3 regions of the Paenibacillus sp. FSL P4-0338 genome follow, and region 3 is predicted to be linked to each of the others. Evidence: predicted binding sites of a transcription regulator. Region 3 holds the regulator's gene; each other region holds the start of a gene.
What was found. The regulator LexA, encoded in region 3, represses DNA repair genes until DNA is damaged. The targets are predictions, from matches to a motif close to CGAACATATGTTCG.
Positions count from the first base shown of each region.

Region 1: the regulator LexA is predicted to act here: its motif matches at 1,516-1,529, upstream of MKZ07_RS14280 (ImmA/IrrE family metallo-endopeptidase).
Region 2: the regulator LexA is predicted to act here: its motif matches at 2,029-2,042, upstream of MKZ07_RS24695 (putative DNA modification/repair radical SAM protein).

Region 1 covers NZ_JBBOCG010000001.1:3,244,583-3,248,656, forward strand. Annotated here, with positions in the region: gene MKZ07_RS14260 (NucA/NucB deoxyribonuclease domain-containing protein) at 138-578, shown strand; gene MKZ07_RS14265 (hypothetical protein) at 665-856, shown strand; gene MKZ07_RS14270 (hypothetical protein) at 904-1,059, opposite strand; gene MKZ07_RS14275 (YjfB family protein) at 1,229-1,405, shown strand; gene MKZ07_RS14280 (ImmA/IrrE family metallo-endopeptidase) at 1,550-2,092, shown strand; gene MKZ07_RS14285 (hypothetical protein) at 2,162-2,326, shown strand; gene MKZ07_RS14290 (undecaprenyl-diphosphate phosphatase) at 2,337-3,140, opposite strand; gene MKZ07_RS14295 (hypothetical protein) at 3,276-3,572, opposite strand; gene MKZ07_RS14300 (DUF6199 family natural product biosynthesis protein) at 3,670-3,873, shown strand.
Region 2 covers NZ_JBBOCG010000002.1:135,314-139,387, reverse strand. Annotated here, with positions in the region: gene MKZ07_RS24705 (glycoside hydrolase family 3 C-terminal domain-containing protein) at 1-1,479, opposite strand, end outside; gene MKZ07_RS24700 (hypothetical protein) at 1,702-1,863, opposite strand; gene MKZ07_RS24695 (putative DNA modification/repair radical SAM protein) at 2,087-3,397, shown strand; gene MKZ07_RS24690 (TIGR03915 family putative DNA repair protein) at 3,397-4,074, shown strand, end outside.
Region 3 covers NZ_JBBOCG010000001.1:2,017,907-2,021,980, reverse strand. Annotated here, with positions in the region: gene MKZ07_RS08830 (hypothetical protein) at 1-60, shown strand, start outside; gene MKZ07_RS08825 (hypothetical protein) at 76-435, shown strand; gene MKZ07_RS08820 (hypothetical protein) at 528-749, shown strand; gene MKZ07_RS08815 (hypothetical protein) at 860-1,078, shown strand; gene MKZ07_RS08810 (L,D-transpeptidase) at 1,157-1,495, opposite strand; gene lexA (transcriptional repressor LexA) at 1,684-2,310, opposite strand; gene MKZ07_RS08800 (LysM peptidoglycan-binding domain-containing protein) at 2,508-2,924, shown strand; gene MKZ07_RS08795 (DUF896 domain-containing protein) at 3,034-3,243, shown strand; gene MKZ07_RS08790 (hypothetical protein) at 3,291-3,818, shown strand; gene MKZ07_RS08785 (HAD family hydrolase) at 3,854-4,074, shown strand, end outside.

The DNA.
Region 1 (4,074 bases), 1.2 Mb from region 3:
TTTGTACATATTATGACGAATTATGGAACTTCAGCACGGCTGCTGCACAGAATTCGGGCTGTCCCAATCCGTTATTCTTACGCTATACTATTCAGGGCACAGGCATTATACCCATACCCACATCCAAAGGAGCAGATATGAAAGCCAAAAAATCCATCATCAGTCTCATGATTATCGCCCTGCTCAGTCTGTCCGCCTACCTGCTGGAGGAGAACGGGCAATGGCTGCCGCAGACCCCTTCCGGTCATTCTTCGGAGATCGTGAAGCTGAAGTTCCCGGCAGACCGCTACCCGGAGACCGCGAGGCACATCCAAAAGGCCATCCGCAAGGGAGAGTCAGCCATCTGTACCATCAACCGCAAGGATGCTGAGGAGAACCGCAAGGCGTCGCTGAAGGGAGTTCCCACCAAGAAAGGCTATGACCGGGACGAATGGCCGATGGCCATGTGTGCGGAAGGCGGAGCCGGGGCCCATATTGAGTACATAACCCCCAGTGATAACCGCGGAGCGGGAAGCTGGGTCGGCAATCAGCTGGAGGCGTTCGCAGACGGTACGCGTGTGGAGTTTATTTTCAAGTAAGCCGGCATGTGGGGGATGTTATTCAATTTCACTGCGATAAAGCGTAGAATGAAATGGGATAATATAACATAGATGGAGAGCCCGATGTGTTCTATATCTGTTATCGGGGCAAACGGCTGTACGGCCCTATGTCCGAAGCTGAAGCCTTACAGGAATGGTTCGCGCTTGCAGGAACAATCAAGGAGCTCTATATCATTGAAACTGATGCAGCCACAGGCAGAATCACACGCCAGATCGGGCCAACGGTCCGTGCTCATAAGAAGAAAAAAAAGAAATAGCCCTATCCGGCACAGGCCGGACAGGGCTACACTGGCTATAGGCTGTTCTAGAACAAACAGGCTTTTGTGATGATAACCAGCAGAATGAACAGAACCAGAATTGCACCTGTCGAAGTCCAAGGGCTTACTACCGGAACGATTGGAGGTCCCTGATTCACTCCACCTACGTTATTTCCACAACCGCAACCATACTCTGCTCCCATGATTAATTCCTCCTCTTGAATATTGAATACAGCACAGAATATGTGGAATTCCGCTCCGTTGCATGGGCCAATTGGCAAAGAAATACCATTCACCTAACGGACAGGCGTCCAGTGGTCGATATAGAGTATGAAGCAATGGCTTCACAACATATGGAGGGAGGAATGACGGATGGATATTGCTGCATTATCCGTAGTGATGAGCCAGTCATCCTTACAGCAGGCCGCAGGGCTGCAGGTGATGAGTCTTGCCAAGGAGCAGGCGCAGAGCAGCGCCCAGGATATGGTTCAGATGCTGAGTCAGGCCACGCACCCCACCTTGGGAAAAACACTTGATATTCGAGCGTAATTCCTTTATGCTTACATACATAGGAACACCCGTTCCATATTTCAGCCGGTGATGAGTTACGTGCTGAACTGCTGCTTAGCCCTTTCGGGCTTTTCTTTTGGCCAATAACACGAACATACGATCTTATATATGGGGTGATTGATTATGCAAGGCTATTATCAGATGACCGCATTGGAGAAATGGACAGAGGATCTATACCAGCGTATTGGTGTCCGCAAGCCGTCCGACATCTCCATCGATTACATAGCGAACCGGCTCAATATCTGGGTACACTATCTGGATGTCCGCAGCAAGGCAATTGAGGCTACGGCCGGAATGTACAGCATGTTCATCGACAACCGTCTCCCTCCCGAGCTGCAGCGGCTGGAATTCCTTCACGAGCTGTGTCATCTGCTGCGGCATGCCGGCAAGTCTACGCTTATGCCCGGAGTGTTCACGCAGGCACAGAGAGATGAATCCGATCGGTTCATCCTGTATGCCTCCATGCCTTATGTCATGATCTCCGCGAATACGCTGCCTGAACTCCGTGAGGATGCCGTTACCGAACTGGCTGTAGCGTTCCAGGTTCCCGTCCCTCTCGCGCTGCAGCGGATCGACCAGATCCAGAGACGTATTTTTCAGGGGCAATTAATGGCTGTTATGGAACGTAACGAAGACAGAAATATCATCCACAGACATATTCGCTAAGCGCTGCGGGGATAATACAGACTATAGATCAGAACAAGAGATTCTACTGTAAAGGGGATCAAGATCAACGTGGAAGCCCTAAAAGTCATTCAATTATTGCTGACTCATCCTGAATACAGCGTCGATGCTGTTCATCCTGAAATTCCGGATTTTGTGGGTATCGAGACGATTGAAGTGGACCACGTGACCCAGACCTTCTCCATCCTGCTTCAGGAGCCTAAGGAATACGACTGAGTGCAGGATTCTACAGTATAACAATTACATAGAACAGCCCTGCTAACACGAACCGGTACAGCGCGAACCATTCCAGTCGAAGCCGCTTGATCAGCTTGATGAAGGTGACTACTGCAATCATGGCTACGAGGAAGGACGTCACGAACCCGATCAGCATGAGCACAAGATCATCCGAATTCAGCGCATTCCGGCTGTCATAGAGGTCCAGGAGGCTGGCTCCGAACATTACTGGTACTGAAATCAGGAAGGTGAAGTCCGCAGCGGCTTTCTGGCTGGTTCCCAGCAGCAGGCCCCCTGAGATCGTCGAGCCGGATCTTGAGAACCCGGGCCACAGCGCCAGACACTGGAACAGCCCGATGCCGAAGGCTTGGGTATAATTAAGCCCGTCTACCGTCTCTGACGTAACGGATCTCCTGCTGCGTGCAGCGAAGATCATCAATAGTCCACCGGCAATCAGACCAATGAGAACCGGCTTGGGGCCGAATAACTGGCTCTTGATCGTGTCTTTGAAGAGCAGATACACCACTAGTGCCGGAACCATAGCCAGGATCATGTGGATGGCATTCAGTCCCTTGCTCTTGGGGAAATCCAGCTTCAGCATATTCATCCCGATGTTCACATACTTTTTCCAATACAGCAGCAATACAGCCATTACCGCACCTAACTGGATTACGATTTTGAAGGTAACCGCACCCTCCCCCTCGAAGTCCAGCAGATCCCCTGCAAGGATAAGGTGCCCGGTAGACGAGACCGGCAAGAATTCAGTCAACCCCTCAATAATCCCTAATATAATTGCTTTGATAGCTTCAGTCACTGGTGAATAACCCCTCTCGGAAGTGAATCAATATATTTCCAGTATAAGAGGCAGAAACGGAATTCCCCATCGAATGAGCTAACAATATAGGGGGTGGTGTGACATAATTGTCATGTGGGACTGGACTCTCTTTAATTAGTGGTTTGGGGGACGTTCCTGTGATTTACGTGATACCCATGATAACCCCCACTCTATGATCAGGCCAAAGGCTAACCAGGAGACAAAATGAATGCCATACAGAATGTACTGGAAAGCTTGCTCATTCTCCATAGAAGAATTCAGGTTTGTTAATTCGGGGTTAAAGATTAGGAGCAAGGGACTGGTTAAGAACAGCAATAAGTTCTTGTCGTCTTCTCCTGACAGATTATAGAGACAGACCAGCGAAGACAACACAGGTAGCCAGAAACTTAGTTTTTTGAATATCGTCTTCATAAATGACCTCCTTCTTGTCAAAATCATACTTCCCGCATCCAGAAATATGCAACTTCATGCAATGGGCTTTCGTAAATGGATAAAGGAGCTGGTAAAAATGGTTGTTATTTTCGCTGTTATTTTCGTATTGATTGCAGTATTGAATATCTTCTTCCCGGCCATGGGCTGGCGTATGCGTTACGGCTGGATGGTCAAAGGCGACTCCGGCCCCAGTGAAGCCTACCTCATTATGAGCAGAATCACCAGCGTGATCGTTCTAATTATCTTTTTCTTGTTCTTTTTGCCTTCTATGTTTGGTTAGATGTGTATTCTTCCATAAGCATCCCTCCTTAGTTGGTATATATTGTATAATTATAAAATAATGTATTTGAAAGGTAAAATAATGAAAAATAATACCAAATTGTTTGTTTACATATGTTGGTTCGGGGCTCTTGCTATTAATATTCGGTTGTTAATACGATCATTTTCAAACAATGAGCCTGTATTCTCTAATGTAGTAGGT
Region 2 (4,074 bases), on a different contig from region 3:
GGTATATCCCTGATTACCGGTCTGCGCAAGCGTCTGCGGCAGATTGCGTTCAATCCGCTCCGCCAGATCCACCTTGCGTGTAGGTACCTCAGACGAGACAAGCTCATACGAACCGTCTGCCTTACGGGCACCCGGCTTCATCCGCATGAAACTCTCAGTAGGTGCCATTGCTTCTTCCAGCTGTTCCACAACCTTAAGCTCTTCCAGCACATAACCTTCTTGTCCGTCCAGAAGCACTGCTGACACCGCTTTGACACTGGTGCCTGCATAGAAGCGGTAGGTACCGGCTTCGAGCACATAAGCGGAAGCATGCCCGGTCACACCAGCGTCATCATAGGAAGCCATGGAATGGAGCGGGAAGCTCACAGTAAGGCGCTGAGACTCACCAGGCTCGAGCAGCTTGGTCTTAGCGAAAGCTGCCAGCGCTTTGGCCGGTTGACCCAGCTGTCCCTGCGGCGCTTCGTAATACACCTGCACTACTTCTTTACCGGTATACACCGCTCCCGTATTCGTTACAGTTACACCAATTTCAATCTGCGGCTCGCCCGCCTGGTTCACCAGCTTCGCTTCCTCCGGCTCCAGCTTGAAGGTCGTGTACGAGATCCCGTAGCCGAATTCATACTGAACCTTATCGGGGCAGAAGGTCTCGAAATAGCGGTAGCCTACATAGATATCTTCCTCGTACAGGTTCTTGAACTCATTGCCGTAGTTGCGGGTCGACGGGTAATCCTCAATGGAATACGCGATGGTGTCCGTCAGCTTGCCGCTTGGCGTAACCTCTCCGGCCAGAACATCGGCAATCGCGTGGCCGCCTTCCATGCCGCCATGCCAGGAATAGATCACAGCAGAGATAGGATTCACATAAGCGGCGTCATTCACCCAGCTCATATCCATGATATTGGACACATTGAGCACCACAATCGTCTGTTCAAAATGAGCCGTAACCGAGACAAGCATCGCCTTCTCATCTTCCGTCAGCCGGTAGCTGCCTGCGGTATCGGCATTATCCTGATCCTCGCCCGCCGTACGTCCTATAACCACAACCGCTTTGGCTGACTGGCTTCGTGCCTGCTTCACCAGCTCGTCCGTAAGCGGCATTTCCTTCTGGTTCCACGGCTCCGCAGCCCATACCTTGCCGCCGTCATCGAACGGGTTAAGCCCGATCCAGGCCTCATAGGCTGCAGCCAGTTCTTCATTCACGCTAATGTTCTTCTTGCTGCGCAGTCCATCCAGCAGGTTCGTCGTATATGCAACGTGAACGCTACCGCCCGATCCAGTACCGCTGCGGTAATAATTCACCTGTATTCTGCCAAAAACAGCAACGCTCTCACCGTTACCCAGCGGAAGCACCTGTCCCTCATTCTTAAGCAGTACCGCGCCTTCTGCGGCTACCGTCCGGCTAAATTCTGCAAAACCCTCTAACGGCACTCCAATGTTCTGTGTACTCAATTGGTTTCCTCCTGTATGTTCATTTCCCATGCTGTGGGTTGATTCTATAAATAACGCCCTCCCGAAGGGAATGTACGTTACCTTGAATCTGTATGGTCTTGCATATAGCATATCCTTCTAAGAATATAAGCTCCAGCCATATTATTCAAGCACCGCTCTAAAAATAAAAAGACACCTGTGCGGGCGTCTTTCAAGCCTGTTCCTATGCAATCCGCTGCGCCTGAATAAATACGTCCGGATCTTCTGTTTATTTTATCTGCGGCGGCGGCCCTTCATCATGCGGTTGTACATAATAAGAGCAGCAACGATCATGCCCAGCATGGCTACACTGCCTGCCGATTCCTGCGACATGCCGAACATCAGGCACACACTTGTCACTAGCTGTCTTGTCAGCAGCGCGACGGCTATCAGCATGATAGGCCGCCATATGTTATATCCTCTCACTTTAGCAACACTCCTAACCCGATTTTCAATAATCGCATGATTCCTCATTCCATGAACCATCAATTTCTATTATAGCACAAGAAGGAATGCGCATACATTTTGCAGGCGGCCGGGGAGGTGGATTACGCTTTGACAAGAACGTACGTTCGATATATAATGCTCACATATGAGGGGGATTGAGACCGTGGATGTAATGGAGAAACTAGAGATTCTGACCGCTTCAGCCAAATACGATGTGGCGTGCACTTCAAGCGGTTCCGACCGTAAGGGCCAGGCCGGGACGCTCGGCAACACCTCTGCGATGGGCATCTGCCACAGCTTCGCGGCGGACGGCCGCTGTATTTCGCTGCTGAAGGTGCTTATGACCAACGGCTGTGTATATGATTGTGCCTATTGCATCAACCGCAAGTCCAACCCCATTCGCCGGGCGGCCTTCACCCCCGAAGAGATCGCAGATATCACCATGCAATTCTACCGCCGTAATTATATAGAAGGATTATTTCTCAGCTCAGGCATTATGCGCAGTCCCGACTACACCACCGAGCAGTTAATCGGCGCACTTGAGCTGCTGCGCAATGTCTATCATTTCAACGGTTATATTCATGTAAAAGCCATCCCCGGAGCAGACGAAGCCCTGCTGTCCAGACTTGGGCTGCTCGCCGACCGCATGAGCGTCAACATCGAACTGCCCTCGCAGGAGAGTCTCGGACGGCTCGCTCCCGATAAGAGCAAGGTATCCATCCTGAAGCCGATGGGGCTGATTAGCAGCCGGATCAAGGAGAACCGCTCCGATATCGTCCGGTATAATCACGCGCCCCGCTTCGCTCCGGCCGGACAGAGCACCCAGATGATCGTGGGGGCAACGCCAGATACGGATTACCAGATTCTTAATCTGACGGAGGGATTATACCGCAAATACTCGCTCAAGCGCGTCTTCTTCTCCGCCTACACCCCGGTTGTGGAGGATTCCCTCCTGCCCGCTCTCGACACCAAGCCACCGCTGCTGCGGGAACACCGGCTCTATCAAGCCGATTGGCTCCTGCGTTTCTACGGCTTCAAGGCGAATGAATTATTGGATGAGGCCGTGCCGAACTTCAATCCGCTGCTGGACCCCAAATGCAGTTGGGCCGTTAACCACCGGGAGCAGTTCCCCGTTGAGATCAACCGCGCCCCTTACGAAATGCTGCTGCGTGTACCCGGCATCGGCGTAAGAAGCGCACAGCGGATCGTGAAGGCCAGACGGGCCGGAGCGCTCGATTTCCATGCGCTGAAGAAGCTGGGAGTGGTCCTCAAGCGTTCTCAGTTCTTCATCACCTGTAAGGACAAACCGCTGGAGGGACTGAAGGTAAGCGAGCACACCCTGCTTCGCTCACTCATGTCCGGGGAGCAGCTCGCTCTCCAGCAGCCGCAGGTGGAGCAACTCACGCTGTTCGACGACTTCAACCTGTCAGCACTTCCGGCAGCAGATAGTTGGAACCTGCTCAAGAAGGGGGCGAAGGCCTGATGTTCAAGCCGTCCGCACTGGCGTATACCTATGATGGAAGCTTCGAGGGCCTGCTGTGCTGTGTGTTCGAGAGCTATGCCTGGAAGGAGACTCCGTTAACGATACATTCCGCAGATGCAGAGCAGGGGCTGTTGCTGGAGGCCAAATGGATCGAGACTGACAAGGACAAGGCAGCACGGGTACTGAAATCCCTGCCGCTGCGGATCAGCCGGGAAGCCGAAGAACTGGTGCGTCTGGGCTTCTGGAGCTGCGCTCCCGAGAAGGAAATGCTGCTGTTGAACTTCCTGTATCTCGGCTTCCAGCATGGCCGCAAGGTGATGAATATGCTGGCCGACGACACGGTGAACACACTAATGAAGGCCGTACAGCAGCTCCGGCATGAAGCGCATCTGTATACAGGCTTCGTCCGCTTCTCCGTATACGGACCGGTCATGGCCGCAGTCATTGAACCGCAGGGCTATGTGCTGCCTGTGATCCAGGAGCATTTCTGCGACCGGTTCCAGGGGGAGAGCTTCATGATCTACGATCAGACGCACGGAGCTGCGCTGATTCATGAGCCCGGACGGGAGGCCATCGTGCCGTTAAACGGCTGGACCCCGCCCGAGCCCGATGAGACGGAGGAAGCGTACCGCCGCTTATGGACTGGCTTCTACAATGCCATCGGCATCAAGGAGCGC
Region 3 (4,074 bases):
TACCGGATGTTTGTGAATCCGCTGGGGTTCTTGTTGCAAGAGATACTGTATATTTTGTAGTTGAGGGGGAAAAGAATGAATTCGCGTTATGATATCCCAAGTCCTGCACGCAGAGTCCGTAGGAGATCGGGCGGTAAATCATTACTGGTCCTTATTCTTGTTCTGATTGTGATGGCTGTTACGAATCCGGGGAAGGAAGCCTTCAGTGAATATTCTGTAAAGAATCTGGAGAATACGCTAGATCAGGAAATAGGCGACGGAATTAGCAAGCTGGTGGCTCAGCCTGTAATTGAGTCTTTGACCGAGCGGGATAACTACATTTTGTTCTCAGTATTTAGCGTACCAGACCTTAAAAATACCAATTTTTTTACCAGGGATGGCGGGGCTACTAAGAAGTATATTGGATTGTTTAAAATCCTTTTTATCAAGCTGTAAATATGGTTTACATATTGTTCCATGACCCGGTATAATTAAATAGATGGTTGTCGGAATCTTTTATCATGGTTGTGGAACAAGGAGGAACGAAGTTGAATACGGCTTATAAAGTACTGTCCAGTGATGCTGATCTATTCGCTGCCGCACTGGCACAGGTACAGGTCTACGTCGTTCAGCTGGTTGATGGCAAACCGCATGTGATTGCTGATTATGCCGGACCTGTACAGAAATGGACACCGGAGTACATAGTGCTGGCCGGAATGACTTATAGACGCGATGAATTTGAATTCCGGGTACGGTTGAACAAAAAGTAAGCAGATTACCTGTCCGCTGCTTGCTGCTCTAACATTACTGCCGAATCACACAAGCTTTGGAGTCCTTCTTGGCATCTCTTATACTATCCAACTGTAAAAGAGGTGTAAAGATGAGCCAAAGAGAACGTAACCGGATTCGCAGAGCCATTAATGTCCTGCTGACACAGCGGGCTGTCCTGCTGGAGAGACTGGAAGAAATCAATGAGAATCTGCGCAGAGTGCCTAGAGGTTCGCGGGCCAGAAGAGAGCTGCTGGCAGCCAGAGAATCGATCCGCGAGGCTATCCGTTTGAATACGGTGGCTATCCGTCTGTTGAGAAGTGTGCTGTAGTCTGTATCCGCTCTAATTCATTTGAATCACTGGAACCCTTGGGGCGCAATCTGGCGTCTCAAGGGTTTTTGTGAGTTCCTATTCCCTGATGGTGACACGAGTACCTATGGGAACGAGGGCAGCCAGGGTGAGAACATCTGCGTTATACATGCGGATACAGCCATGGGAGACCATGTGGCCGATGGAAGCAGGGTTATTGGTTCCATGGATGCCATAATGCGGCTTGGATAGACCCATCCAGAAGGCTCCGAACGGGCCACCCGGATTGGGCTGCTTGTTAATGATGGTGTATTCGCCAACAGGCGAGACGGTTAACATTTTGCCGATGCCGACAGGGAAGCCTCTGGTGACGACGTCATTATCCAGCAGGTACAGCATGCGCTGTGACAGATCGACGATAATTCGGTAATTGGGCATACAGATCAGCACTCCTTTGTAACAGGATATGTGCGGAGCTATGCAGCGGTTCTCAGAAAAAGTGGTCAAAAAGCTTAATGAGAACAAATGTTTGCATTCGGCTTTTTGGCCACTTTAAGAAGTGAAATGAACAGAAAACAGGCTGCTTCGCATGGTGCGGAGCAGCCTGTTCTTAAGCGGGGAGTAGATTAGTGGATATCGCGGAATAATCCGATGACCCGTCCCAAAATCGTAACCCGGTTAAGGCGGAGAGGCTCGTATGCCGGATTCTCCGGCTGCAGCCTGATATGATCCCGTTCCTTGTAGAAGGTCTTGACAGTTGCTTCATCTTCTTCGGTCATCGCTACAACAATATCGCCATTGTCGGCAGTCTGCTGCTGGCGTACGATGACATAATCCCCGTTCATAATTCCGGCATCCACCATACTGTCACCAAGGACAGATAGCATAAATACCTTGTTATCGCCTACATAATGAGCAGGTAACGGGAAGTAATCCTCAATATTCTCTGTAGCTGTAATAGGAACACCAGCTGTAACCTTACCCACTACCGGGATGCGGGTAACGGTCTGGACGAATTGATGCACATTCTCTGAATCTTCCTGGCCGAGCAATTCAATCGCACGCGGCTTCGTAGGGTCACGGCGGATCAGGCCCTTCTTCTCAAGCCGGTCCAAGTGACCATGCACGGTAGAGCTGGAGGCCAGGCCGACAGCCTCGCCAATCTCGCGGACGGACGGAGGATAACCCTTGCTGCGGACTTCATTACGTATAAATTCCAGGATCGCCAGCTGACGACTAGAAATCTTTGACATCGGTATCAACCCCATATACTATGTTTGGGAAAATTATAACATAGAACTTCCGTTCGTACAAACATAAGTTCTAAAATGAGGAAAAAAAGAGAACGCAAATAAAGAGAACAGACGTTCCGAAAAAACTATTGATCGAAACACATGTTCGTGTTATATTATTTTCGAAAGCAAGAACATGTGTTTGGAGGATGATGATCATGTTAAAGTATAGTACATACAACAGCATCTACAATAATGAGGATATCAAGGTGTCCGCTCCCGGTAATCCAACTGCTCATAGTAATGTAACCAAGGTCAAGGATGCGATTCTTCATAGTCTCACTGCGCTATCATCACTATTCCGTCAGGTCAGCCTGATGAAGATGGTTTTGGTGCTGATGCTTGTTATTTCGGGATTCACTGTGGTGGGGAATGTTTTTGCCGGTTCGGTCTCTTCACTGAAGCCGGATAAGCGGATCGTAGTCGAACGCGGTGATACCTTATGGAGCATTGCGTTAAGTAACAAGCCTGAGGACATGAGGACAGCCGTATATATAGAAGGAATAATGAAGACGAATCATTTGGAGAACAGTGTCATTAAGGCCGGAGATATTCTGACTTTACCTTTATACTGAAGGATTGTGTCAGACTAATGATCGACTCGGAGAGCTTTCAGGGGGTAGACCTTGACAAGCTCTTTTTCTCATGGCAAAGTTAAAATGAATTTAGAGGGAGGGAAACGTATTGAATATTGACGAATTGGTCGCACGCATCAATGAATTGGCACGCAAAGCTAAGAACGGCGGCCTGAATGAAGAGGAACTGGCTGAACGTGCCAAGCTCCGCGAGATTTACCTGGGGAATATCCGCACTAACTTTCGGGCCCAGCTTGATACTATCGAAATTGTGGACAATCCGGAGCATGAAGAGGGCAATAACGGACTTAAGCATTAGCCTGTTGCCTTTTCATAGATAATACAGGATGACTAGGGGGAACTTACATGGCCCGTTCTTGGGAAAGAATGGTTCAACGCAATACCAAGCAAATTAACCAGCAAAGAAAGAAGCAGGGGAAGGATTCCATTTACACTTCCAGCACTAAGACTGCCGCGAAAAGCATTGATATTTTCAAAGGCCGGAATATTGTATTCCCCGTTGTACTGATGCTGCTTGGCATCATGTTCTGGGTGGTAGGCTCAATTGACGAGGCCAAAGGAAGCGGGATTCTGGCCAACTGGCTGGGTGTGGTGCTGTACTTCCTGCTTGCTGCGCTGCTGTTCTTCCGCCGTCCGTTCCTTAAGGTTGAGCGTGCGCGTATCTCTACTATTAAATACAACCGCGAACGCTTCCTCGCTGCGGCGGATATTGAGAAGATCACTTTATCACGCAGTGTAGTAACCATTAAGTATAAGGGTAAGCGCAAGCAGTGGATTTTCTCCAAGCTGATTAACCGTTATGACACCGCTGCGATGGGGGAACGTCTGGAACAGTTCGCGAAGAACAACAATATTGAACTAGTGCACGAATAGGAAGACAGACCAGCATATAGGGAGTGGGAGAAGAAATGCCGATTACCGCCGTACTATTTGACCTTGACGATACCCTGCTGTGGGATGACCGCAGCGTGGAAGAAGCCTTCCGCTATGCTTGTGAGGGTGCTGGAGATTCCGTTGATCCACAGGAGCTGGAAGCTGCTGTACGCAGAGAAGCCCGTGCCCTCTATGAATCCTATGAGACATATCCGTTCACCAAGCTGATCGGTATTAACCCGTTTGAAGCGCTATG